DNA from 4 places in the Alteromonas pelagimontana genome. Region 4 is predicted to be linked to each of the others. Evidence: predicted binding sites of a transcription regulator. Region 4 holds the regulator's gene; each other region holds the start of a gene.
The links. Region 4 encodes sigma-54, which starts transcription at its own class of promoters, with help from an activator protein. Its sites were predicted from a motif close to GTTGGCACGNNNNTNGNNT; they were not measured.
Positions count from the first base shown of each region.

Region 1: CA267_RS04570 (DUF2726 domain-containing protein) is a predicted target of sigma-54. The motif match lies at 3,874-3,892, and genes of this name have one in related genera.
Region 2: CA267_RS10675 (CsbD family protein) is a predicted target of sigma-54. The motif match lies at 1,558-1,576, and genes of this name have one in related genera.
Region 3: CA267_RS07970 (manganese efflux pump MntP) is a predicted target of sigma-54. The motif match lies at 3,057-3,075, and genes of this name have one in related genera.

Region 1 is NZ_CP052766.1:988,049-994,133, forward strand. It holds gene gltB (glutamate synthase large subunit) at 1-582, shown strand, start outside; gene CA267_RS04555 (FAD-dependent oxidoreductase) at 598-2,013, shown strand; gene CA267_RS04560 (hypothetical protein) at 2,182-2,574, shown strand; gene CA267_RS04565 (IS630 family transposase) at 2,672-3,703, opposite strand; gene CA267_RS04570 (DUF2726 domain-containing protein) at 3,972-4,556, shown strand; gene CA267_RS04575 (5'-methylthioadenosine/adenosylhomocysteine nucleosidase) at 4,806-5,504, shown strand; gene CA267_RS04580 (cobalamin biosynthesis protein CobD/CbiB) at 5,763-6,085, shown strand, end outside.
Region 2 is NZ_CP052766.1:2,405,752-2,411,836, forward strand. It holds gene CA267_RS10660 (acyl carrier protein phosphodiesterase) at 1-49, opposite strand, end outside; gene CA267_RS10665 (GAF domain-containing protein) at 142-645, shown strand; gene arfB (alternative ribosome rescue aminoacyl-tRNA hydrolase ArfB) at 675-1,088, opposite strand; gene CA267_RS10675 (CsbD family protein) at 1,308-1,499, opposite strand; gene CA267_RS10680 (xanthine dehydrogenase family protein molybdopterin-binding subunit) at 1,729-3,966, opposite strand; gene CA267_RS10685 (FAD binding domain-containing protein) at 3,953-4,978, opposite strand; gene CA267_RS10690 ((2Fe-2S)-binding protein) at 4,975-5,475, opposite strand; gene CA267_RS10695 (hypothetical protein) at 5,743-6,085, shown strand, end outside.
Region 3 is NZ_CP052766.1:1,780,349-1,786,433, reverse strand. It holds gene CA267_RS07980 (TonB-dependent receptor) at 1-40, opposite strand, end outside; gene CA267_RS07975 (DUF885 domain-containing protein) at 325-2,148, shown strand; gene CA267_RS07970 (manganese efflux pump MntP) at 2,427-2,987, opposite strand; yybP-ykoY riboswitch at 2,998-3,169, opposite strand; gene CA267_RS07965 (hypothetical protein) at 3,446-4,150, opposite strand; gene CA267_RS07960 (methyl-accepting chemotaxis protein) at 4,153-5,778, opposite strand; gene CA267_RS07955 (sulfatase family protein) at 6,076-6,085, opposite strand, start outside.
Region 4 is NZ_CP052766.1:1,171,425-1,177,509, forward strand. It holds gene CA267_RS05360 (KpsF/GutQ family sugar-phosphate isomerase) at 1-677, shown strand, start outside; gene kdsC (3-deoxy-manno-octulosonate-8-phosphatase KdsC) at 678-1,232, shown strand; gene lptC (LPS export ABC transporter periplasmic protein LptC) at 1,229-1,792, shown strand; gene lptA (lipopolysaccharide transport periplasmic protein LptA) at 1,761-2,345, shown strand; gene lptB (LPS export ABC transporter ATP-binding protein) at 2,345-3,070, shown strand; gene CA267_RS05385 (RNA polymerase factor sigma-54) at 3,149-4,636, shown strand; gene hpf (ribosome hibernation promoting factor) at 4,667-4,954, shown strand; gene ptsN (PTS IIA-like nitrogen regulatory protein PtsN) at 4,963-5,406, shown strand; gene rapZ (RNase adapter RapZ) at 5,437-6,085, shown strand, end outside.

The DNA.
Region 1 (6,085 bases), 180 kb from region 4:
GCCAACGACTACGTCGGCAAAGGCATGACTGGCGGTAAACTGGTTATCTATCCACCGAAAAAAATCAGTTTTGACGCCCACAGCAGTACGATTATGGGTAACACCTGTTTGTACGGAGCTACCGGCGGTAAATTGCTGGCTGCAGGTCGTGCCGGTGAACGCTTTGCCGTACGGAATTCCGGTGCTATTGCAGTAGTCGAAGGCATTGGTGACAACGGCTGCGAATATATGACCGGCGGTATTGTTGCGGTTCTTGGCCCTGTAGGGGTTAACTTTGGTGCCGGTATGACAGGCGGCTTTGCTTACCTCTATGACGAAGGCGAAGATTTGGATAACCGGGTCAATCAAGAGCTTGTTGAAGTTATGCCAATTGACGACAAAGTCATTTTGGCCGAGCACCTTCGTGGCTTGTTAAACCAGCATTATGAAGAAACGGGTAGTGAGCATTCGCTGTCATTGTTGACCGATTTCACCACCGCTCTTACGCGTTTTAAGCTGATCAAACCGAAAACCAGTGATGTGAAAAACCTGTTGGGCCACATCAGCCGTTCGAGTGACGAACTGCGAATTCAGGCTCAATAGGGAGGCAGTAAACTTATGGCGAAAAATGTCTATCAATTTGTTGACGTGGAAAGGATAGATCCACCGAAGAAGCCCATCACAATGCGCAAAGAGGAATTTGCTGAGATTTACCAGCCGTTGAGCCAGTCTCAGACAGAAGGTCAGGCAGATCGGTGTCTTGATTGTGGTAACCCTTATTGTGAATGGAAATGTCCGGTACATAACTATATTCCGCAGTGGCTTGACCTGGCGAATCAGGGACGCATTCTGGAAGCGGCTGAGCTGTCCCACAAAACGAACAGCTTGCCGGAAGTTTGTGGCCGGGTTTGTCCGCAGGACAGGTTATGTGAAGGCGCATGTACATTAAATGATGAATTTGGCGCGGTCACCATTGGTAGTATTGAAAAATATATCACTGATACCGCGTTTAAGATGGGCTGGCGGCCAGACATGTCGGACGTTGTCTGGACCGACAAAAAAGTGGCAGTGATTGGTGCTGGCCCGGCTGGCTTAGCCTGTGCAGATGTACTGGTGCGTAATGGCGTCAAACCGGTAGTCTACGACCGTTACGAAGAAATTGGCGGCCTGCTTACTTTTGGTATTCCGTCGTTTAAGCTGGAAAAGGATGTCATCAAACTACGCCGCGAAATCTTTACCGAGATGGGAGTGGAGTTTGTTTTAAATACGGAAATTGGTAAAGATATTGCCATCGAAACCTTAATTAAAGATTACGATGCAGTATTTCTGGGGATGGGCACCTACAGGTCGATGCAAGGTGGCTTTGAACATGAACATGTTGAAGGCGTACACGACGCACTGCCTTTCCTTATTGCTAACACTAATCGGGTTATGGGGCTGGAGAAAGACCCTGCTGATTTTGTGGATATGAAAGGAAAAACGGTGGTGGTGCTTGGTGGTGGAGATACCACCATGGATTGCGTCAGAACCTCCATTCGTCAAGGCGCTGAGCGGGTAATCTGTGCGTATCGTCGTGACGAGGAAAGTATGCCGGGCTCGCGCCGTGAAGTTATCAATGCGCGGGAAGAAGGCGTAGAGTTTATGTTCAACTTGCAGCCTTTAGATATAGCGCTGAACGACAACGGTACGGCAGCTGGTGTGAAAATGGTGAAAACCGAGATGGGCCCACCCGATATTAATGGACGTCGTCGTCCCGTCGAGGTCGAAGGGTCCGAGCATGTGGTGAAAGCAGATGCGGTCATCATCGCGTTTGGTTTTCAGCCCAGTCCCGCTAGCTGGTTTGCTGATTACGGTATTGTTCTGGATGAAAAAGGACGTGTAATTGCACCTGCCAAGGGTAAATTCGCGTTTCAGACTTCTAATCCAAAGATCTTTGCCGGTGGCGATATGGTTCGCGGCAGTGATCTGGTGGTAACCGCAATTGATGAAGGTCGCAAAGCGGCCGATGGTATCATGGACTATCTGGGCGTTTAATCATCTCAATAGGGTAAGCTATCTGGCTTACCCTATACTTATATACTACTACACATACCTAATAACTCCCCCTCCTGCATTGCGCTGACTTTTTGCACAACTTATATTCATCACAAGGGTTTCCCACCCCACCATGTTGAATAACTTTAAAAGAAGTCAGAGAATATTATGAAATTACGTAGCGCCCTGTTCACACTGATTGCCGGTGTAACTGTCTCAGGTAACCTGATGGCTGAACCCGCAATTTCTGCGCCTGATACCAAATTATGTCCGGTAGACTTTCACACAGTTGTGCTCCCTGACAACGCTAAACAGTGTCAGCGTTTTGACGTCGAGATGCCTGCTACCATGATTTACTTTGCGCCTCAGAGCAAAGCAGATTTGATTGCATACTATCAGTCCACCATGCCGTCACTGAAGGTTCATTCTACGTTTAATGGTCGTACGCTGCTGATGGCAGAGAACCAGCAAATTCGCGTTATTGTTTCTCCTGATAGCACTGGCTCTCAGGTAGATATTATGGTTACTGCGCCACAGGAAACACTGATCACAAGCCTGTAATTTCCTATTTAAGTGCCGGGATCCGCTTCCGGCACCTTACTTTTTACCCCTCCCTGTTCCATTTCCAACAATATCTAAATAACTGATCCTAAGTCTGCTACACCTCAGCCAGTCCATGTTGGTTGCCGGGGAATGGCGAAGCAGTTTCCATAAATCGTCTTACTTGCTGTAGTAGCTCCCACATTTGTGAACACCGATGGTTGCGCGTCACGGTTTCATGTAGTGCGTGCCATAGCTTCTCAATCTTGTTCACCCAAGGACTATAGACCGGCTGAAACAGCAATGTAAATTTCGGATTTTGCTTCAGCCATGCCTGAGTTTTTCTACTTTTGTGGATAATGTAGTTGTCCACTATTAACGTAATGGTTTTGGCTTTCCGATATGTCTTTCTCAGGTACACCATCAGTTTGATAAATAGCTCCGAGCATTTGGAATGGCTACCCACATATTTCACGGCACCCGTTCCGGCGTGTAAGGCTCCGGCAAGATAGTATTTTTCATTACGACCAGGTGTTGGCACCAGTCGCTGCTTGCCTTTAAAACCCCAGTCTGCGCCTATTTTAGGATTCAGATGGATATCCACTTCATCCTCATAAAATACTGGATTATCAGCATCACATTTATCCAGTGCGGCCTTAATAGCAGCAAGTTTTTCTTCCTTGTGCGGATCGCGAATTCGCAATGTGGGTGCGGCTCGTCGCCACACTATCCCCAGCTCTGGCATCCAACGTCGCAATGTTGAACTATGAACCTGGATACCGGCATGTTTAAACATCACGTTTGACAACAGCTCGGTACTCCAGCGACTACGCTGGTAGCCTAAGTCCTGCGGTGAGCAGGGAATAAGAAAGTGAAGCAACTTCACTATCACAGCGCCCGGAAGGTAAGCTGGCTTTCCTTGTTCTGCATCCTTTAAACCTTCAATACCAACTTCGCTATACCACTTGCACCAACGGTTTACCGAGGAGCGGGCTGCGCTCAATAGTTTCGCCACACGAGAGCGGGTATGCCCTTGGCTAACCAGCAACACCGCATTAGCTCTACGGCTAAAACGTTTATCTTTACTACGTTGAACGATTTTTTCTAATCGGCGTCGCTCAGGCCGGTCTATCAGTGATATTCTGTTCATGCTCAGTGTGGTTCTCGGTAATTTCTGTTTGGCGACCGATCTGATCGCAGAAATCACACTGAGTTCCCTTAGGGGGTGATCTATATTTAGGAACAGCTATTTAGAATAAACCTAGCCCTTCCCCGTCTACAATCTGCACGCGTTTGAGAAAAATTCCTTCAGCTGATGAACCTGGCACTTCCTTTGCTATTTCTCTTCTGAACAACCTAATGTTGCGGTTGTGTCAGAATTCTGACGCTATCCGTCTTTTTTATTCGCGAGGACTGTTATGGAATTGGCTATAATTCTAATGATGCTGCTGATCGTAGTGGCATTGGGCGCTATGAAATTATCGGATCAGGGTGTTGCCTTTCCTTTTCGTCGGAAAAACCAGCTTTTCACCCCGGTAGAACACACCTTTTTAACGCTCATAGAGCAGTCGATGGGACGAGAGTTCCGGATTGTCTGTCGTGTCCGGTTAAGCGATTTACTCACGGTGCCTCAACAAACAAACAAAAAGCAGGCTAGCGCAGCATTGGCGCGGGCGTCTTCTCGTCAGCTGGACTTTGTGCTTTGCGATAAAGAAGACATGACGCCAGTTCTGGCCATTGATCTTGTCCACAGCAGTGGCAAAGAAGGATATAAAACCCAACGCGACTGGTTTGTTAGCGGTGCGCTTGATGCTGCGGGAGTTCCTCATGCGCGAATTAAAGTGCAATCCGGCTACAGTGTCGAAGAAATTCGAGAGTGTTTGGAAAACAAGTTAATTCCTTATCGCAGAAAACTGCAACGCATAGCGCAGTTACCGTCGCACAATCCAGCGCCGCCTAAGCGCCCTACTCGTCCGATTCGCTCCAGCCGCGCGGCCGCGTAAGTTACTTTAATTTCTTCGGATGGCAGCCGCCCCCAGGCTGTCGTCCTTTTCTTTTTACTGCCAGGCTTTATACTGTCTAATTTCAATCCTCAAAGAGAAGTGTTTAGCTTAGAGAAACGTGACGCTGACTTAGCATTTTTCTATGCGGATTGATACAACCCCATCTACCCAACGTTGCGCACCTTCACAGGCAAAAAATCTCGCTGTACGAGTGAACATGCAACACGCAGACACGGAACAAAAATAAGTATGAGAATAGGAATATTAGGTGCCATGGACGAAGAAGTGGCATTGTTACAGTCTTCACTGGACAATTCATCTACCGTACAACACAAGCATCTTAGCTTTTGCCAAGGTACGCTGCATGGCGTAGAAATTGTAGTGGTCAGGTGTGGCATTGGAAAGGTAGCAGCAACAATTGCTACTACGATACTTATAGAGCAGTTTTCGCCAGATTATGTGGTCAACACCGGTTCCGCTGGTGGGTTCGATATTAACCTGAACATTGGTGATATCGTTATTGGCACTGAGGTCCAACATCATGATGTGGATCTTACCCACTTCGGTTACGCTCCGGGCCAATGTGCCGGCGGGTTGCCAGCCACCTATACCTGTGACAAAACATTGGTGGACGCAGCAAAAAAGGCAGCAGTTGTGCTGGAACACGTGCAAAATAAAACTGGTTTAATATGCACTGGTGATGCTTTTATAGGCTCTGATGAAGCCGCCCAGCGCCTGCGCAGTACCTTCGCCGCTATGAAAGCCTGTGAAATGGAAGGTGCAGCCATTGGCCAAACCTGTTTTATGCTGCAAACGCCGTTTCTGGTGATCCGGTCACTTTCAGATATTGCTGGCAAAACATCAACTGTGTCGTTTCAGGAATACCTTCAAACTGCTGCAAAAAACTCGGCCCAATTGGTGATCGGCATGATAAAGGCGTTAGCGTAGCGCCCGTTGTGCACTGAGTCACCTAACTAACCTGAATCTTGGATAAGAAGTGTCGATTAAATTCATATTTGTACAAACGATAGCTTAATGGGCGTAATTTTAGTTAGCGATGACGGTATGTCATTTAGTGACGATATTTATGGGGATAGCAACGCGCGACTACGTCATAGCTGGCTATGACCAGCAAGCGCAACGATGACAGGCGCATAAATAGCGTTATTGAGGGGCGCTGCTTACCCAGGATCAGGATAATTACTCATGGAAGCTCTGCTTACCCACTCTTCATTACAAACGTTGCTTATTTTGCTAGCCGTTACGGCTGTTGACGGAATTTGGCGTTGGCCGCTAAGCAGCCATCCGTTAACCTTGCTGCGTCATCTTGCAGAGGGCATGGCAACCAAGGTACGCCCGTCCAGTCAAGATGGACGCACGCAGCACCGCATTTCCGGTGCATTAGGGGCTGGCGTGTTAATTGTTCCTTTCGTAGTGCTGATAGCGATGCTCGTGTATATGGCCGAGTATCCAGTCTTCTTTGAGGCAATTATAATCGCAAGCATTATTGATTTTGGCCATATACGCTG
Region 2 (6,085 bases), 1.2 Mb from region 4:
GGGAATCGGGAGTGGGCTGGGCAAGATACAAATGAGCAAGGTAATTCATCTACAATAGAATAGCATATGACAGACAAGCGGGGATGATGTCATATGCATTGCGCTTTTTCTGCTTTTACTCTTTAGCAACTATAGGAATGTATGACAAACCACACGGTTTTAAAAACTGAATCAGATCGACTGAGCGCGCTTTACCAACTAGAAATTTTAGATACGCCGCCCGATGAGCGTTTCGATGCCATTACTGCAAAAGCCCAGCAATACTTCAACAGTTCAATATGTCTTATCAGTTTCGTAGCCGACGATCGACAATGGTTTAAATCCCGCCAGGGATTAGATGCTGTTGAAACTGAGCGTCACGTGTCTTTTTGTGCTTATGCCATAGCAGAAGAAGAATACCTTTATATTCCCGATACTCACGAAGACTTCAGGTTTCGCAATAATCCATTAGTAAAAGGTGCACCTTTTATCCGCGCCTATGCTGGCGCCATTATTTATTCCCCTGACGGTTATGCGTTGGGTACATTATGTATTATTCATAACGATGTGTTGGTGCTATCCGACGAAGACATTACTATGCTGATGAAATTCGCAAAGATGGTGGAAGCAGAGTTGGCGGCTCAACAACAGTCGGTAGAGCAGTAAGTTGACATAAGCTAAAACGATTCGCTTAGTTATATATCCACTTTTTGACGCATTTGTTTAGTCTGACTGAGTTTCTTTTTAGCTTCTTTGCGGCGGATCTTTGCCCCTTTGCTAATCCGCGTAGGCTTGCGCTTTTTCTTCACTACCGTACCAGAAACAATCCATTCTGAAAGTCGCTTTAATGCGTCGAGCTTGTTTTGTTCCTGAGTGCGGTAACTTTGCGCTTTTAGCACAAATACGCCGTCTGTATTTACCCGATTGTCGGATTGTTCCAGCAGTCTTTGCTTTAATTCAGAGGGAAGGGAAGAGGCTTGTATATCAAAACGTAAATGAATAGCGCTACTGACTTTATTGACATTCTGGCCTCCGGCACCTTGCGCTCTGATGGCACTCAGCTCAACGTCGTCATCGGCAAGTTGTAAAGTGGGAGTAATGTCTATCATGAGCAGCCATTGTCTTAATTTAAATTGAAGAGTGAATTTTCAGGAGTGCCAAACGTTTGATTATGATATTGCATTTTCTCACAATCGAAATAGAAACGCTCCCGATAAAAGGTATCGGGAGCGTAAGCATTTTAAATGCTAAGTAATGGAAATGCCACTTGCGCAGATATGTATGAATAAGAGACATCAGGTGGCCGCATTACTACATTAGTGGGTTATTTAGCGAAAGTGTTCGTCCACTTCTTTTTCAGCTTCTTCGCGACTTTTGCCGTATTTCTGCTGAATTTTACCGACCAGTTCGGTACGCTTTCCATCAATGACATCTAAATCATCGTCGGTTAATTTACCCCACTTCTGCTGAACGTTGCCTTTAAGCTCTTTCCAGTTACCTTTCATACGATCACTGTTCATCGTGTCCTCCTTAGGGATTTTCTAACCTTGCGAATTCTTTTCGCACGGTATAGTAGATAAGCAAGTGCTATACCAAATAAAGGGTATTACCTAAGGCATTGAAAAACAAATACTTTTCAACGATTTTAAAATTCCCGTATTGAATGTTGAACCAGGCGATTTACTCTTTTACAAGGCCAGTGAAGGATTTACTCCAACAGGCCTGCGCCAGAAGTTCAGCTGAGAATCTTCACTTACTGTTACACAGCACTTTATCCAAGGTGATAGGAAACTCTCTGAACCTGACACCGATAGCGTCGGTTACTGCATTGGCGATAGCCGCACCAGAGCCGGTGATACCCAATTCACCGATACCTTTTGAACCCAGCTTGCTGGCTTTGTAGTCGGGCTCTTCAATGAAGTGTACTTCTATATCACCGATATCCCGATTAACCGGAATGTGATATTCGGCGAAATCGCAGTTAATAAAGCTGCCGTCCCGCTGGTCGGTAACAAGATTTTCCATTAGCGCATATCCTGCGCCCCAAATCATCCCACCTCCCAGTTGGGACGTAGCAGTTTTGTGATTGAGGATTTTGCCCGCTGAAAATACACCAAGCTGGCGGATCACTCTTATTTCGCCAGTCACCGTGTCAACTTCAACCTCAGCAAACTGCGCGCCGGTGGAGAATTGGGCGTAGTTATCATGATCATCTCCAGGGGCGATACTCGCTTCGACGCTCAGCTTGTCTTTACCCGACTTACCAATAAGAGTGGCAATGGAAGACGCCGCTAATTCTTTTCCCGAGCCTTTTTCAGATAACACTATCCGTTCGTCGGCAAATCGGATAGCTGCGGAACTTTCTTTATAGCCCGACAGCTGGCAAACTTTTTGCGCCAGCTTTTCGCACGCTAATAATACTGAAGAGCCAGAGCTTGAAGCTCCGAATGAACCTCCGGAGCCACTGGACGCCGGGGATGTGCTATGACCGAGGTCAACAGTGACCTTTGCCGTGTCGATGCCAAAGTAATCTGACACGATTTGCGTGAGTATGGTGTAAGTGCCTGTGCCGATGTCTGTCATGTCGGTGCTTACCTTTAAGCTTCCATCGGCAGTGAGCGACAACTGTGCAGCGCTTGGGGTGATCATATTCAACCGTACGGCTGAAGCAACACCGAAGCCGCGCCGCTTGTTTCCATTTGTACTGGATTGACGTTCTGCCCAGCCGAATTTTTTCGCGCCCTCCTCAAAACATTGCTTTAATGCGTGACTGGAAAAAGGTTTGCCTGACACCGGATGTTTATCCGGCATATTATTGATGCGGAACGTTAACGGGTCGATATTACTCTTGCGCGCGACTTCGTCGATGGCAGATTCAAAAGCCAGTGAACCAATAGCATCACCTGGCGCACGGGTGGAATCCAGCAACGGCGAATCAACGACTTTTACCCTATGCGTGCTGCTGATAGCATCTGCGCGGTAGGTCGATCTTGCACCTGCGCCTGTTGGCTCGGCAAACTGATAATCTCTGGCCATCGGCATGTAACTGTTGTGCCGAATACTGGTAAGCGCTCCGTTTTCATCACTCCCCAGCGTCATATGTTGGTAGGAATGGCCACGATGAGGTGCATTTTTGAAGACTTGCCGGCGGCTCAACGCTATTCGAACGGGTTGATTTAGATGCAGGGCGCCCAGACAGGCTAATATAGTCTCGTTAAATACGCCTAACTTAGAACCAAAGCCGCCCCCAACGTACGGGCTGTGCACCACAACGTTTTCAGGTTCCATTTTTAGCGTAGTGGCAATCGCTTCAACGGCAGAGGCCACTACCTGTACGCTCATATGCACATGCAGTTTGGTGCCATCAAACTCAGCCACACAAGCATGAGGTTCCATGGCGGCTGAGACCTGAGTGGGCGTCTGATAAGTTACGTTAACCAGAGACTGCGCGCGCTGCTGTGCAGCGGCTATTTCGCCCATGCTGGCATCAGCTTCAAGGCCGCCATCCAACGATTCTGGTACGTCGCGTGCTTCTTCTGGCGAAGTTAACAGATTAGGTGCTTCTTCATCTGTGCTTACCGCGACGAGGCTGGCGGCGTAGCGAGCTTGCTCAAGGGTATCTGCAATTACCAGCGCCACCGGAAAGCCGAAATAGCGGATTTTAGCATCGTTCAACATCGCCCGGCTTTGCTTAAAACGGCCTTTGTCTTCAGGCTGGCCAAACGGAAGCTGAGAGGGCGCATTAAGGTGGGTGAGCACCGCTTTAACTCCTGCTTGCTTCTCAGCCTCTGTCGTATCAATTGCTGTAATAGTACCGCGCGGAATAGTGGCTCCCACTATCCATCCCGCCAGAGGCTTTTGCGACGGCAGATATTCGGCAGCGTAGGTGGCCTTGCCTTGTACTTTAAGTGGTCCGTCAACGCGATTGAGTGGTTGTCCTACTGCGCTTACCTTGGAATGTGCGTTAGTTGCATTAGCGTTGGCCATACATTGCTCCTTGGTGAGTGGGATGATCCTGCTGAAATTGCGCAAGTGTAGAAACGACATTTTTCATCGTATTGACAAGCAGTGGAATTTTAAAATCATTGTGACCAAAGCCGGTGGCATCCGCGATTTCTGCTTGTGCGGCCTGCTCAAGTAAATCGTCACTAAGAGTGTTGCCCTGCAAAAGACCTTCAGCTTTAATTGCATGCCATGGTTTGACGCCTACGCCGCCAAAAGCAAGGCTAATACTTGCGATGGCGTGGTCATCCATCTGCAACGTACAGGCAACAGAAACCAGAGCAAAGGCATAAGACGATCTGTCCCTCACTTTGCGATAGAGGTGCACGCCTCTTTCTTTTTTGGGAATGGTGACCGCTACAATCAGCTCATCTTCTTGTAAACAGGTTTCCTGCTCTGGGGTGTCTTCAGGTAGCTGATAAAGATTGCGTACCGGAATGGCTCTGACTTCACCCGCTCTGTTACGGGTATGAACAGTTGCATCCAGAGCTGTCATTGCCACTGCCATATCAGATGGATGCGAAGCAATGCAATGTTTGCTGGTACCCAAAATTGCATGGTTGCGGTTGTAACCTTCCATCGCAGCACAGCCAGAACCTGGCTCGCGTTTATTGCAAGATTTTGCGGTATCGTAGAAATAGTAACAGCGCGTTCGTTGCAGTAAGTTGCCGCCGGTGGTTGCCCGGTTTCGCAGTTGCACGGTTGCGCCAGAAAGTAACGCCTGAGAAAGCAGGGACAAATCGCTGCGGCTATAGGCAAAATTCGCCAGCTCCGTATTTGTCACCATTGCGCCAATTTCATAGGCAGTGTCTGTTTCATTAATATAATTGGCATCATGCCAGGCCGATAAATCTATTAGCTGTTCAGGCTCTTCAATCTGGTACTTCATCAAATCGACAAGGTTGGTGCCGCCAGCTAAAAATTTACTTGAGGAAAAGTGCGGAATAGAAGAAAGCTGTTTGTCGTTTTTCAGACGATGTAGGGCGAAAGGTTTCATGATGTTGCCTCCTTCTCCATTACCTCTTCCACGGCAGCAAGAATATTAGGATAGGCGCCACAACGGCATAAATTGCCACTCATTCGCTCTTTTAAATCTTCTTTGCGAGTATAGTCTTGGTCAAAAGATAACGTACTAGGTTCACCCCGGGCCAGTTCAGACATCACTGCCACGGATGAACAAATCTGTCCAGGCGTACAATATCCACATTGAAACGCGTCGTTATCAATAAATGCCTGTTGTACGGGATGTAGTGCGCCTTCCTCGCTGATCCCTTCAATAGTGGTCACGGAACAGTCTTCCAGTTGGAACGCAAACACCAGGCACGAATTAACGCGTTTTCCATCCACAAGCACGGTGCAGGAACCGCATTGTCCATGGTCGCAACCTTTTTTAGTGCCAAACATGGATAAATGCTGATGCAGAAAATCCAGCAGAGTGGTGCGTGGATCGTCTGGTATTGGATATTCGGTCTGGTTAATCGTTATCACTGACATTGGATGGCCTTTGTTCTCAGGTTTAAATTAACTGCAACATCCGCATGACAACAGCTGCAGTTACTCAGATCCAGTGGTGTTGAACCTGAATTAATCCTTAACTTATACTCATCCACATTGATGTATGATCAGCTCAGAGACAGAGGAATTCAATCAATGCTGATTACGTCGACTGTGCCGGATTAGTGTTAATGTGGGGAAGGCGGTATGGCGATAATCATTCTATTTTGATAGGGTGATGGTACAACCTTGAAAGAAATTGTGAGTATGGATAACTCCCCTGATTACACCAAGTACTCAGAAAATGAGCTGGTGGATGTCATTAATAATATGGATGCCGCGCGTTATCCCGAACGCTTTGCTAACGCTCAGTCTGAACTGAAAAGTAGACGTGAAGTTAAGGCTGACTGTGAAAAACCAGCGCTTCCTCCCATTGTTCTCACGCCACAAGAGAAGCGCAGAAAGGCGCTCGTTGAGCGGACATCAATATTGCTGATCTCCTCTATCCTCATTTCGCTTTTTATTCAACCTATGTTTATTCCTTCTCGCTGGTGGGGAGAGCATGTTTTGCCGAGCACGTTTATTGTTACATTGCTGGCGACACTTGCGC
Region 3 (6,085 bases), 610 kb from region 4:
TGGCGAGTGATAATGTGGTTTTGTTAAAACTCTTTTTCATGTGCGTTCCAGGTAATGTATGTGCATTGATTTTGGGTGTACCAGTGAGCTCAGGTAACACCACTAAAGAGCCAAATACTCAGAAAAGCGGACAGAGAAAGTTATGAAGTTTTTATGACAGTCGCGGCAGACGTGAGATGCAATGGAAAAAATGGCGGGTGTAAAGTTCTGTTTCCTCTCAACGCGGCCTAGAGGCGCAATGTCATTAGATCGACTCCGGCAGGGTAACAGGCTAATATCAGTTTTTATCCATGCTTAAATTACCTGAGCGTTTAGGGAGAAACAGTGAATTTACTTCGAACTTTATTAATTAGCAGTGCGGTTTTAACGCAAACGGCTATGCCAGTGATGGCTGACGCTCAGACAAAAAATACGGCGAACGCTGCGCAGCAGCAACAAAGCGAGCATGACCGGCTGTTTACGTTATTTGCTGAGGCAGATGAGCGCCATCTGGCGCTTAACCCGATTTACGGCTTGTTTCGCGGTGACATGCGCAGAGCCGATCAGCTTGGCGATTACTTTACTGACGCCCATTCGATTGCGTCGCGTACAGATACGCTGCTGAATATCGCGAAGCTTGAGCAAATCGATCGCGCTAAACTCAATGAAACGGACAAACTGGCATACGATGTTTTTAAGTATAATCAAGAGCAAGCGCTAAAAAGTACAACTGACGAAATTCGTGCACTTACTGAAGTGCGCCCGGTCAATCACTTCAGTGGCTTTCATACTTTTTACCCGACGTTTGCCAGTGGTAGAGGCGCTGCGCCATTTAAGACTGTCGAGGACTACGAAAACAATCTCTCTCGCCACAAGGACTATATTGCTATTAACGATAGGGCGATTGAGCGATTCCGTGAAGGTATGAAAAGTGGCGTTCTCGAAACGCATTTAACAATTGACCGCGTGATTAAACAGCTGGACAAACAGTTGTCGATCCCGATGAAAGAGTCGCAGTTCTGGGGTCCGGTAGAAAAGCTTCCGCAAGATTTTAGCGCTGATGAAAAAGCCCGGTTAACAAAGCAATATGAAGTTGCAACCCAGGCTATCTATGATTCGACGGAACGTATGCGTAACTTTCTACGGGATGAATATTTGCCGGTGGCTCGTGAAACTATCGGTTTAAGCGATATGAAAGGCGGCAAAGCGCTATATCAGCAATTGATAGAAGAAACCACCACACTACCGCTTAGCCCGGACTATCTGCATAATTTAGGAATGCAGGAAGTTAAACGCATTAAAGCGGATATGCTGCAAATCATGGAAGAAGTCGACTTTGATGGCACGCTAAAAGAATTTTTTGACTATGTGCGTACCGATCCAAAATTCAAACCCAAAAGCCGGGAAGCGCTGACTCAGGAATACTACCGTATTGGCCGTGAAGTGGATGAAAAAATTGGCAATTATTTCTCCTTATTACCTAAGACATCGCTGGAAATTGAACCTTATGACCCGGCTATTGAGCAGTTTAGTGCCGGCGGCTCTTACCAGTCAGGTGCGCCGGATGGTTCTCGTCCAGGCACCTTTTACTTCAATGCCTACGACTTACCCAGTCGCTTAACAACAGGTAATGTGACGCTTTATTTGCATGAAGGGGCGCCAGGCCATCACTTCCAAATCAGTCTTGCCCAGGAAAATGACGCACTACCCGCCTTCATGCGATTTGGCGGAAACACCGCCTATGTTGAAGGATGGGCACTTTATTCTGAAACTCTGGGCTACGAAATGGGCTTTTTTGATGACCCCTGGAACCGCTACGGCACGCTTCAGGATGAGCAATTGCGCGCTATGCGTCTGGTGGTGGACACGGGTATTCACGCCAAAGGATGGAGCCGCGATCAAGCCATTGAGTTTATGCTGGAGAACTCCGGCATGACGCGAACCGAGGTGGTTGCTGAAGTAGAGCGTTATATTGCCATTCCGTCACAAGCTCTGGCTTACAAAGTAGGAGCTTTGAAAATTCAGGAGTTACGCAAAAAAGCCGAGAAGGCTTTGGGCAAAAAGTTCGATATCAAAGCATTTCACGAGCAGGTTCTGGGAACAGGCGCCCTACCATTACCCATTCTTGAAACCAAAATTAATCGCTGGATAGACAGCAAAAAAGCCTGATCCTACAGCATTAACTTTGCAAAAGCTGACAGCGCACCACGCTGCCAGCTTTTTTTATGTTTGTCAGAAAAGAAGTTTGGTCCTGACGATGACAACCGCGGGCTGGATTAATACTAACAGAGAGTATCTGGAAAGGCTGGATATCGGCCTCTGGGGGCGCAGAGCCTGGCTTCGCAATGGATGAGCGCTATGCATTGCAAAAGCCCGCCAATACAACGAAAATGGCGACCGCTTTATTGACGTTAAGAATTAATTGGTTGTTTTATATTCTTAATAACCTAAAGAACATGACTGAGAAATATCCACACACCAACCAAAATAAGAATGACTCCTCCGAGTGTCTCAGCTCTTTTTCCAATGATGGAACCTAAAGCACTGCCTAACATTACGCCGATGGTTACCATTGTAAAAGTTGCGATACCAATCAGCGTCGCTGCAATACCGATGCTCACATCAATGAATGCCAGACTTACGCCTACTGCCATAGCATCAATGCTTGTTCCAAAAGCAGTTAATATAACTAAAGCAAAGGACTGTTTTTTAGTCTTTATTTCATCTTCTTTGTCAGAGTTCAGGCTTTCATAGATCATATGAGCGCCCAGCCCACCCAATAAAACAAGGGCTACCCAATGATCCCACTCTTCAACATAAGAAGACGCAACGCTTCCTATCCACCAACCGATGACAGGTGTTATCGCTTCGACAACGCCAAAAGTCAGACCTATCTTAAGGGCATATCCAAGACGTGGCTTTTTAATTTTGACACCTTTGCCAATCGAAGCGGCAAATGCATCAGTAGACATGGCAAACGCTAGAAGAATGAGAGCGGGGATGTTCATCCGTAAATTTACTCCGGTCAGGCATATTGAGTCCACGATAATCCACACGCCTGACCTTAGGCATGGAAATATCGATGGTCTCGCCAACCGAGAGGTGTTCGTACCATGGCCGGATGACCAATTATGTTGATACGAACTTTTCCAAAAATTATGGAAACAGGCTACTCCCCAACGAAGGGGAAAATAGTAACAAGAAATTGAATTTATAACAATTCTAGAAATTAAACCGGCGCTACTAAAACGCCGCCGGATTAAGTTTATATCTGTATTGGGATTTGGTGGGGCAAATGCTGTCCAAATGGCTTTCCAGTTTTACCGTTAGCCTCCCCGGGTGATCACATCAGTACAACATAGCAAACGAGCCGTGTAGCTATAAAAATAAAAGGTTCACAACAAAGAAATACCACCTCTCTTGCTAACGCTCGTAGAGCAAGCACCGGAATCCACAATCAATCCGATTAAAAATGGTATTTAAGCAAAAAATTCACATTGCGCTCGTTAACGCCACTAACGCCGAATTTATTATTCCAGTAGACATATTCTATCCCCACATACAGGCGGGTAGAAAGGTTGAAATGGCGATCCAGATTATATTTAAGTTGTGTAGTGGCATTAAACTGACTGGATGACATCAGGCCGTCATTGCGTCGATAGGCGCTCATGATATCGACAAAACCGTCATACAGAAAATTCTCTAAAAATGGCACAGCGAAGGCGAGTGTCGCCTGTTCGTTGGTCGCGCCATTGCCATTATCTTTATAATAAACGCTGAGTTTCGCATAGCGAAAATGCGGCAACGCTAAATCGGTTCCCAAACCGTATAACCAGTTTGTTTCATCACCGAATTCGCCAGTGGGAGTAAAATAAAGGTTCTTAACTACAGCACTGTCAAAGGCAAATAAACGAATGCGCGGATTGGCTTCCACATAGGTGGCGTGATTGCCATCGCTTGATTCCAGTCGGTCAACAAAAATAAAGTTATCGCCCCAACTTGCGCCACTTGCGTACTCCAGCGTCAAGACCTGGCGCTGGTTATCACCTAACTCATAGTTATTCCCATTAAGGTAAGTGAGCGAAGCGTCCGTCCAGTTGGTAGCCGCCTTAACTATTGGCGACCATAGCTGGCAGGCGGTTAGAAAAAGAAGAGCAGTTAAACGTATCATGATTATTGCAACCGAAAAGTCATAAGTTGTTTATTCACCTGATTCGCTGACTGCTTCATTTCCTCACTCTTTTTATTTGAGGTATTTACCGTTTCAGGATTTTTATCTACCAGCAGCTTGATACTGTGCATGTTTTTACTGATTTCTAGCACAACCGAACTTTGCTCTTCCGCGGCAGATGCGATTTCCTGCGCTTGATGGTTTACGCCGGAAACCTTTGTTTGAATTTCGGCCATGAGTTCATTGGAAACCTCAATGCGCTGATTCAGATTGTTAGCGATGGCATTGCTTTGCTCCATTTGTGATGACGCAGAGTCACCCGCCGCCACCAGATTGCTAAGCAAGGTTTCAATTTCACTAACTGAGTTGTGAGAACGTTGCGCCAACTGTCTGACTTCATCGGCAACCACTGCAAAGCCTCGGCCTTGCTCGCCTGCACGCGCAGCCTCAATAGCAGCATTCAGAGCCAGCAAATTCGTTTGCCCGGCAATAGCTTTAATTACCTCAAGGATTCGGTTAATGCTATCGGTTTGTGCTTTAAGCTGTTCTACCGTTGTCACCGTAGCGGTAAAAGAGGCCAGTAAGGTGTCGATTTCGGCAACGGATTCATTGGATGCAGAAAGACAGGCCGTCGCGACACGATTGATTTCCTCTGCTGCAACTGCAGTATTATTGATATTTTCAGCAATATTTTGACTGGTTAGCGACATTTCTTCGATAGCGGCTGCGGCCTGATTGGTATTACTAGTAATTTCATCGGCACTGGCTTTCACTTCACCATTATATTGCATTACGGTATTGCTGTTCGCAGTGACAACTTCACTGGAACTTTGAATGGTAGTGATAGTCCTGCGCAGGCGTTCAATGGTTAAGTTGAGGGCTTCGCCTAACTCCAACAGTTCATCATGACTTTCTATCTGCGCGCGGGTGAGCAAATCGCCGTCGGCCAGTCTGAGCGCCGTGTCTTTTAGTGCCTGAATACCGCGGTTAATGCCATTGGCGATATACTGGCTCAGCGCCGCTGATATCAGTAGTGCCAATATCATGCCTATGTAGAAGACCATATCTGCGCTGCTGATGGCTTCATTGATGTTCTCTTGTGTAGCATTGGCGGATTCATTTAAGTACTGCTCATACTCAATAAAAAATGCGGAAAGCGCGTCATAGCTGTCAACGAAGGCTTTAAAAACATCAAAGGGGGCCTTGTTATCTGCAGCTGAATCCATGGCGTTAACAAATCTCATGGCTTTTTTCTGAAAGTCCAGAACCAGGGCTTCAAGTTCGCGTAGTCGCTCCATATTGTCAGTTGCGGCTGCGTTTTTAAGCGCATTAATTAGCTGAGGTGTAGTGCGATTATTGGTTTGAATGGCACTGCGGTACTCGCGAATTTGGTCGTTGAGCCCGAGCAAGTAGGCAATTTGTAACCCTCTAATGCTTAAAGTGGTATCAACCTGAACCCCTTTGACTTCCTCAAAATTTAAAAATGCCTGAAAATCTTCCTGATGGAAGCGGGTGAACTGATTGGCAACATCATTGTTTGCTGAGCGCATAACCAATATTGCCGCGCTGAAAATAACTACAATGATTAAGGCGAGAATTTGTAGTTTTCGTAGAATGTTTAATTTCATATTTGCTCGATGCGAAGCCAGACTTTAGTGTTGTGGTTATCGGCCGAATATTCCTTTTACGTAATATATAAAACAGACGCTCGTATATGGCGCTATACATTATTTTTAATCTGTTAAACGCTTTTAATTTGTTATCAGAAAGTCAGGGAAAGTCGACAGAGGGGGGGCTGGGTAAGAAGGATTGGTATAAAGCTATGAAGCAATATCATTCGCAAAATTTTCAATTTTTAAAAAAACTGCCAGCACAAAGCTGGCAGTGATGTAGTGTAAATTGAAACTGTGGGCTGTGAGAGCAGACTAGGGTGCG
Region 4 (6,085 bases):
ATTCCGGTGAAACTGTCGAACTTATTAATCTGTTGCCAGTACTGAAGCGACTGAATGTGCCCGTTATTGCGATGACGAACAGCAAAACCAGCACGCTTGGCCGATATGCCGATGTTGTTCTGGATATTAGTGTGGCAGAAGAAGCCTGCTCTCTCGGGCTGGCTCCTACTTCCAGTACTACCGTCACACTGGTGTTAGGCGATGCATTGGCTATTGCCCTGCTTGATGCCAGAGGCTTCACGTCTGATGATTTTGCGTTATCCCACCCAGGGGGCAGCTTGGGCCGCAAGTTGCTGTTAAAAGTCAGCGATATCATGTTGACTGGTCCGGAACTGCCAATTGTGAAAACCACGGCCACAGTGTCTGATGCGCTGCTTGAGATTTCCCGCAAAGGATTAGGTATGACGGCGATAGTCGACGACCATCAAGTCATGCAAGGAATTTTTACAGATGGTGATTTACGCCGTATTCTGGATGCCAAGGTGGATATTCATGCGACTTGTGTGGCGCAAATAATGACTCGGGGCGGAAAAACCATCGGCGAGGAAGAACTGGCTGTCGAAGCGTTAAATTTAATGGAAATGTATAAAATCAGTGCGTTAATGGTAGTCGACGATAATCACATCCCCATTGGGGCTTTCAATATGCACATGTTGCTTAAAGCAGGAGTGTTATAAATGGCACCGGAAGTCACCTTTTATGGTGTAATTTCAGATGAACGTTTCGAAAAGCTCAAGGCGCTTAAACTTTTGGTCTGCGACATAGACGGCGTTTTTTCAGACGGCAGAATTTATTTAGGCAATGACGGCGAGGAACTTAAAGCTTTTCATACTCGCGACGGATACGGTATTAAGGCACTGGTAAAAAGCGGCGTAGAGGTTGCCGTTATCACCGGCCGTGAGTCGGCAATTGTCGAACGCCGTATGCGAACATTGTCAGTAAAATATGTTATTCAGGGACAAGAAGATAAAGCCACTGCAATGGCAAAACTGTGTAAAGATTTAGCCTTAGTTCCTACGCAAGTAGCTGCAATGGGTGATGACATGCCAGATTTAGGTCTTTACGAATTTGCCGACACCAAAATTGCCGTTAAAGACGCTCATCCAGCAATTACAAGAGAAGCAAACTGGATAACCACAAAGCCCGGCGGCTATGGTGCTGTGCGCGAAGTGTGTGACGTAATTCTGCAGGCTCATGGAAAGCTAAATAGCATCCACGGAGCGAGTATATGAGCCGACTCGGCATCAGCATTGCCGCGCTATTTGTAATGGCATTGCTTATGTACCTGCCCGTGTGGCTGGCTGAACCCGATGAGACGCAACGAAGTAAAGGTCTAGATGCCTTACGCCCTGCTTATCTGGCTAAAAATCTCACCACCACCTTATATGATGAAAACGGTAAGCTTAACCATCAGGTGTTCGCAAAATCCATGGAGCACTACGATCTATTGGGATTTGTGCTCTTTGAGGAGCCCGAATATACCGTGTATGTCGAAGAAAACGCTCCACCCTGGCAGGTCACGGCCAATGAAGGCACTTTGTATAACAACAATTTAATTCAGTTGGAATCTGATGTAATTATTAAAAGCTTAAGTCAGGAAGACTTTGTACAAACCATTACGACCGACTTTATTAAAATAAATCTTGAAGCAAAAACCATGGCTTCCGATCAACCGGTGGAAATTCATGGTGTAGAATACGTTATTAACAGCAATGGGTTTAAAGCCAATCTCCAAACCCGCAAATATGAGTTAATCGATCATGTACAAACTATTTACTCTCCTGACCGCTAGTATTTTTGCTTCGCTTCTGGTGGCGACTTCAGCCTTAGCGGATGTTAAGGATTTCGGCAAACCCATCAAAGTCGATTCCAAATCACAATTTATTGACGGGAAAAATAAAACCTCAGTGTTTAAGGACAACGTACGTATTTCTCAGGGAACCTTGGTTATTAATGCGGACGAGGTAGAGGTAATTGCTTCTGAAGGTGAAGGGCGAGAGGTTTTTATTGCACGCGGTACACCTGCACGTTACCAGCAAATTATGGATGATGGCACGAAGGTGAAAGCCAGCGGCAATGAAATCCGTTATGAGGTAGCGAAACGTACTATATCTTTGACTGGAAATGCTGAGATCCAACAAAACGATAGCGTAGTAAAAGGCGATACCATTACCTACGATATGGCGAAAGAGCAGTTGTCTGCCACCGGTGGAAATGAATCAAGCCCTGGTCGTGTTACCACGGTTTTTCGGCCAGACGCAGTGAACAGCCCGAAAAAAAGTGAAGGTGAAAACCAATCGGAAAAACCACAAGAGAACCCAGAATCAGAGGAATCACAGAAGTAATGGCCACCTTGTCCGTCAGTCATCTGGCGAAATCCTATAAATCCCGTCAGGTAGTACGAGATGTCAGCCTTTCTGTATCCACCGGGCAGATTGTCGGATTATTGGGCCCTAACGGTGCCGGAAAAACCACCACCTTTTACATGATAGTAGGGCTCGTATCATTAGATAAAGGTAAAATCTTTATCGATGATAACGAGTTAACCCATCAACCCATGCACGAACGGGCCAGAAAAGGCATAGGATATTTGCCGCAGGAAGCCTCTATTTTCCGAAAACTGACAGTGCATGAAAATATTATGGCTATCCTGCAGACGCGGAAAGGCTTATCCTCTGTACAACAGGAAGAAGAAGCCGACGCGCTACTTGATGAATTTAATATCAACCATATACGTAATAGTACGGGTATGAGTTTGTCAGGCGGTGAACGGCGCCGAGTCGAAATTGCACGCGCGCTGGCTGCCAACCCTCAATTTATTTTACTCGATGAGCCCTTCGCCGGAGTTGACCCGATTTCGGTTAATGATATAAAGAAGATCATCCAACATTTGCGTGACCGTGGAATAGGGATCCTAATCACAGACCATAACGTACGTGAAACCCTGGACGTCTGTGAAGAAGCCTACATTGTAAGTCACGGCGAGTTGATCGCTCAAGGTAGTGCTGAACAGGTATTAAGTAATCAAAAAGTACGGGATGTATACCTTGGTGAACAATTCAGGCTATAGTAAAGATATGAAGAACCTGCATATCTTATTGTTTATTAACGGATGCAAGCGTACACGAGCATTGAAATTAAGACGTAGATGAAACCATCTTTACAGCTAAAATTTAGTCAACAGTTAACTATGACGCCCCAATTGCAGCAGGCAATTAAACTGCTGCAATTGTCGACGCTGGATCTTCAACAGGAAATTCAGGAAGCTCTGGATTCCAATCCCCTATTGGAGGTGGATGAAGGGAACGATGATGTCGGTGAGAAAAACAATCTCGACAATGACGACTTTAATGAAACGGCAAGTACGCCGTCGGACAATATGGATACCGGCGAAGCGTTAGAGAAAAACGACCTGCCTGACGAGCTTCCTATTGATAGTACCTGGGATGAATATTATTCCGCGTCTTCTGCCCCCGCAGCGTCTTCCTCTTCTGGTGGTAGTGGTGGCGACGATGAACAGGTTTTTCAGGGTGAGACCACAGATAACATTCAGGATCATCTCTTGTGGCAGATGCGTCTGACACATTTTTCTGATACCGATCGTGCAATTGCTATGGCCATTATTGATTCCATAGACGAATCGGGATATTTAACTGTCACCGTTGAAGACATTCTACAAAGTGTAAACGACGAAGATATGGAAGATCCTATCGAAGAAGACGAAGTTGAATGTGTACTTAAGCGGATTCAAATGTTCGACCCTCTTGGTTCTGGGTCCCGTAATCCGCGGGAATGCCTGATGGTGCAGTTAAAGCAGTTCTCCCCTGATACGCCCTGGCTGGAAGAAGCCAAAATGATCATCGATGAATATGCTGATTTGTTGAGCAGCAAAGATTATCGTACGTTGATGCGCAAATCGAAGCTTAAAGAAGATCAGTTGCGCGAGGCCATGCGCTTGTTGCAAACGCTGAATCCTCGCCCCGGCAGCGCCTTAATAACCAAAGAACCGGAATACGTAATACCGGATGTGTCGGTTACCAAGAAAAACGGCCGTTGGGCAGTTGAGCTTAATCCTGACAGCCTGCCAAAGCTAAGTGTGAATCAGCAGTATGCCGCTATGAGTCGTCGTTCGAGAAACAGCAGTGACTCACAGTTCATTCGCTCTCATATGCAAGAGGCGAAATGGTTCATAAAAAGCTTAGAATCCCGCAATGATACATTGCTGAAAGTGGCTAACTGTATTGTTCAGCAGCAAATGGGCTTTTTTGAACATGGCCCTGAAATGATGAAACCTATGGTGCTAAATGATGTCGCAGAGATGGTAGACATGCATGAATCTACTATTTCGCGGGTAACCACCCAGAAATACATGCACACGCCCCGTGGGATTTTTGAGCTGAAGTACTTCTTCTCCAGCCATGTGGCGACAGATTCTGGCGGCGAGTGCTCATCTACCGCTATTCGCGCATTAATTAAAAAGCTGGTGGCAGCAGAAAAACCGAGTAAGCCGCTAAGCGACAGCAAGATTGCTCAATTGTTGGCCGAACAGGGTATAAAAGTTGCTCGGCGAACAATAGCAAAATATCGGGAGTCGTTATCGATCCCACCGTCTAACCAACGTAAAAGCCTTATCTGATAAGGCGGCTCAAAATAAGGAAGACGAAATATGCAAATCAACCTTACTGGTCATCATGTCGAGATCACTGATTCTTTGCGTAATTATGTCGAAACAAAGTTCAGCAAGTTAGAGCGTCATTTCGATCACATATCTAATGTTCATGTAATACTTAACGTAGAAAAACTTAACCAAAAAGCTGAAGCCTCCATGCATCTCAGCGGTGCTGAGGTGTTTGCATCTGCGGAAAACTTAGATATGTATGCGGCAATTGACGGTATGGTAGATAAGCTTGACAGGCAAGTTATCAAGCACAAGGAAAAGTTGAAAAAGCACTAATGCCCGTCATGGATATTCAAACTCTAATCAGCATGGACCGCACTGAATGTGCGGTCCATTGCAATAGCAAAAAACGCATCCTGGAAATCATCAGTGGTATAGCGGCCAAAAATAATCCTCAGGTAGAAGAGGCTGCGGTTCTCACTGGGTTGCTTTCTCGAGAGCGTATGGGAAGTACTGGAATCGGAAACGGTATTGCGTTACCGCATGCCAGGTTGCCGGGCCTGGATCGCGTGGTTGCCATTGTCGTTACCACTGAACCCGCTATCGATTTTGATGCTATTGATAATAAACCGGTAGATATTTTCTTTGCATTACTGGTACCAGAAGAACAAACTGAAGGACACCTACAAACATTAGCTACGGTTGCCTCTAAACTTAGTGACAGAGACACAGTTAAAGCAATTCGGAAAGCCACCACAAGCGATGATATAGTGACGGCCTTGAAATAAGCCGTCACTACGTTTACAGGGAGATGGGCATTGAAGCTTATTATTATCAGTGGGCGTTCCGGGTCAGGAAAATCTGTCGCCCTGCGCGCGCTGGAAGATTTAGGGTACTACTGCGTCGATAATATTCCGGTTAATCTGCTTCCCGCCCTTACCCATACTGTTGCAGAAGAATACGATCAGGTTGCAGTTAGCATTGATGTTCGAAATCTGCCCAAAGATCCCGCTGAACTGGTAGAAATTCTTGATTATCTGCCGGCGTCTTGGAATATGACCATAGTTTATATCGACGCCAGCGATGATATTCTGGTTAAGCGGTTCAGCGAAACTCGTCGTTTACACCCGTTGGCAAAGCTAAACAAATCCTTGTCTGAAGCGATTAAAACCGAAGCGGGTTTACTTGCTCCCATTGCGGAGCGAGCGGATTTATATATTGATACAGATTCCTTATCTATTCATCAATTAGCAGAACTCATTCGAGAACGCATCCTGGGGAAGAAAAGCTCCAGATTGGTATTGGTATTTGAATCTTTTGGGTTTAAGCACGGTATACCTAAAGATGCCGATTATGTATTTGACGCGCGATTCCTGCCCAATCCACATTGGGAGCCTGATTTAAAGCATCTGAATGGATTGGATTCGCCAGTTGAAGTGTTCCTTGGCTCACTGCCCATTGTTACCA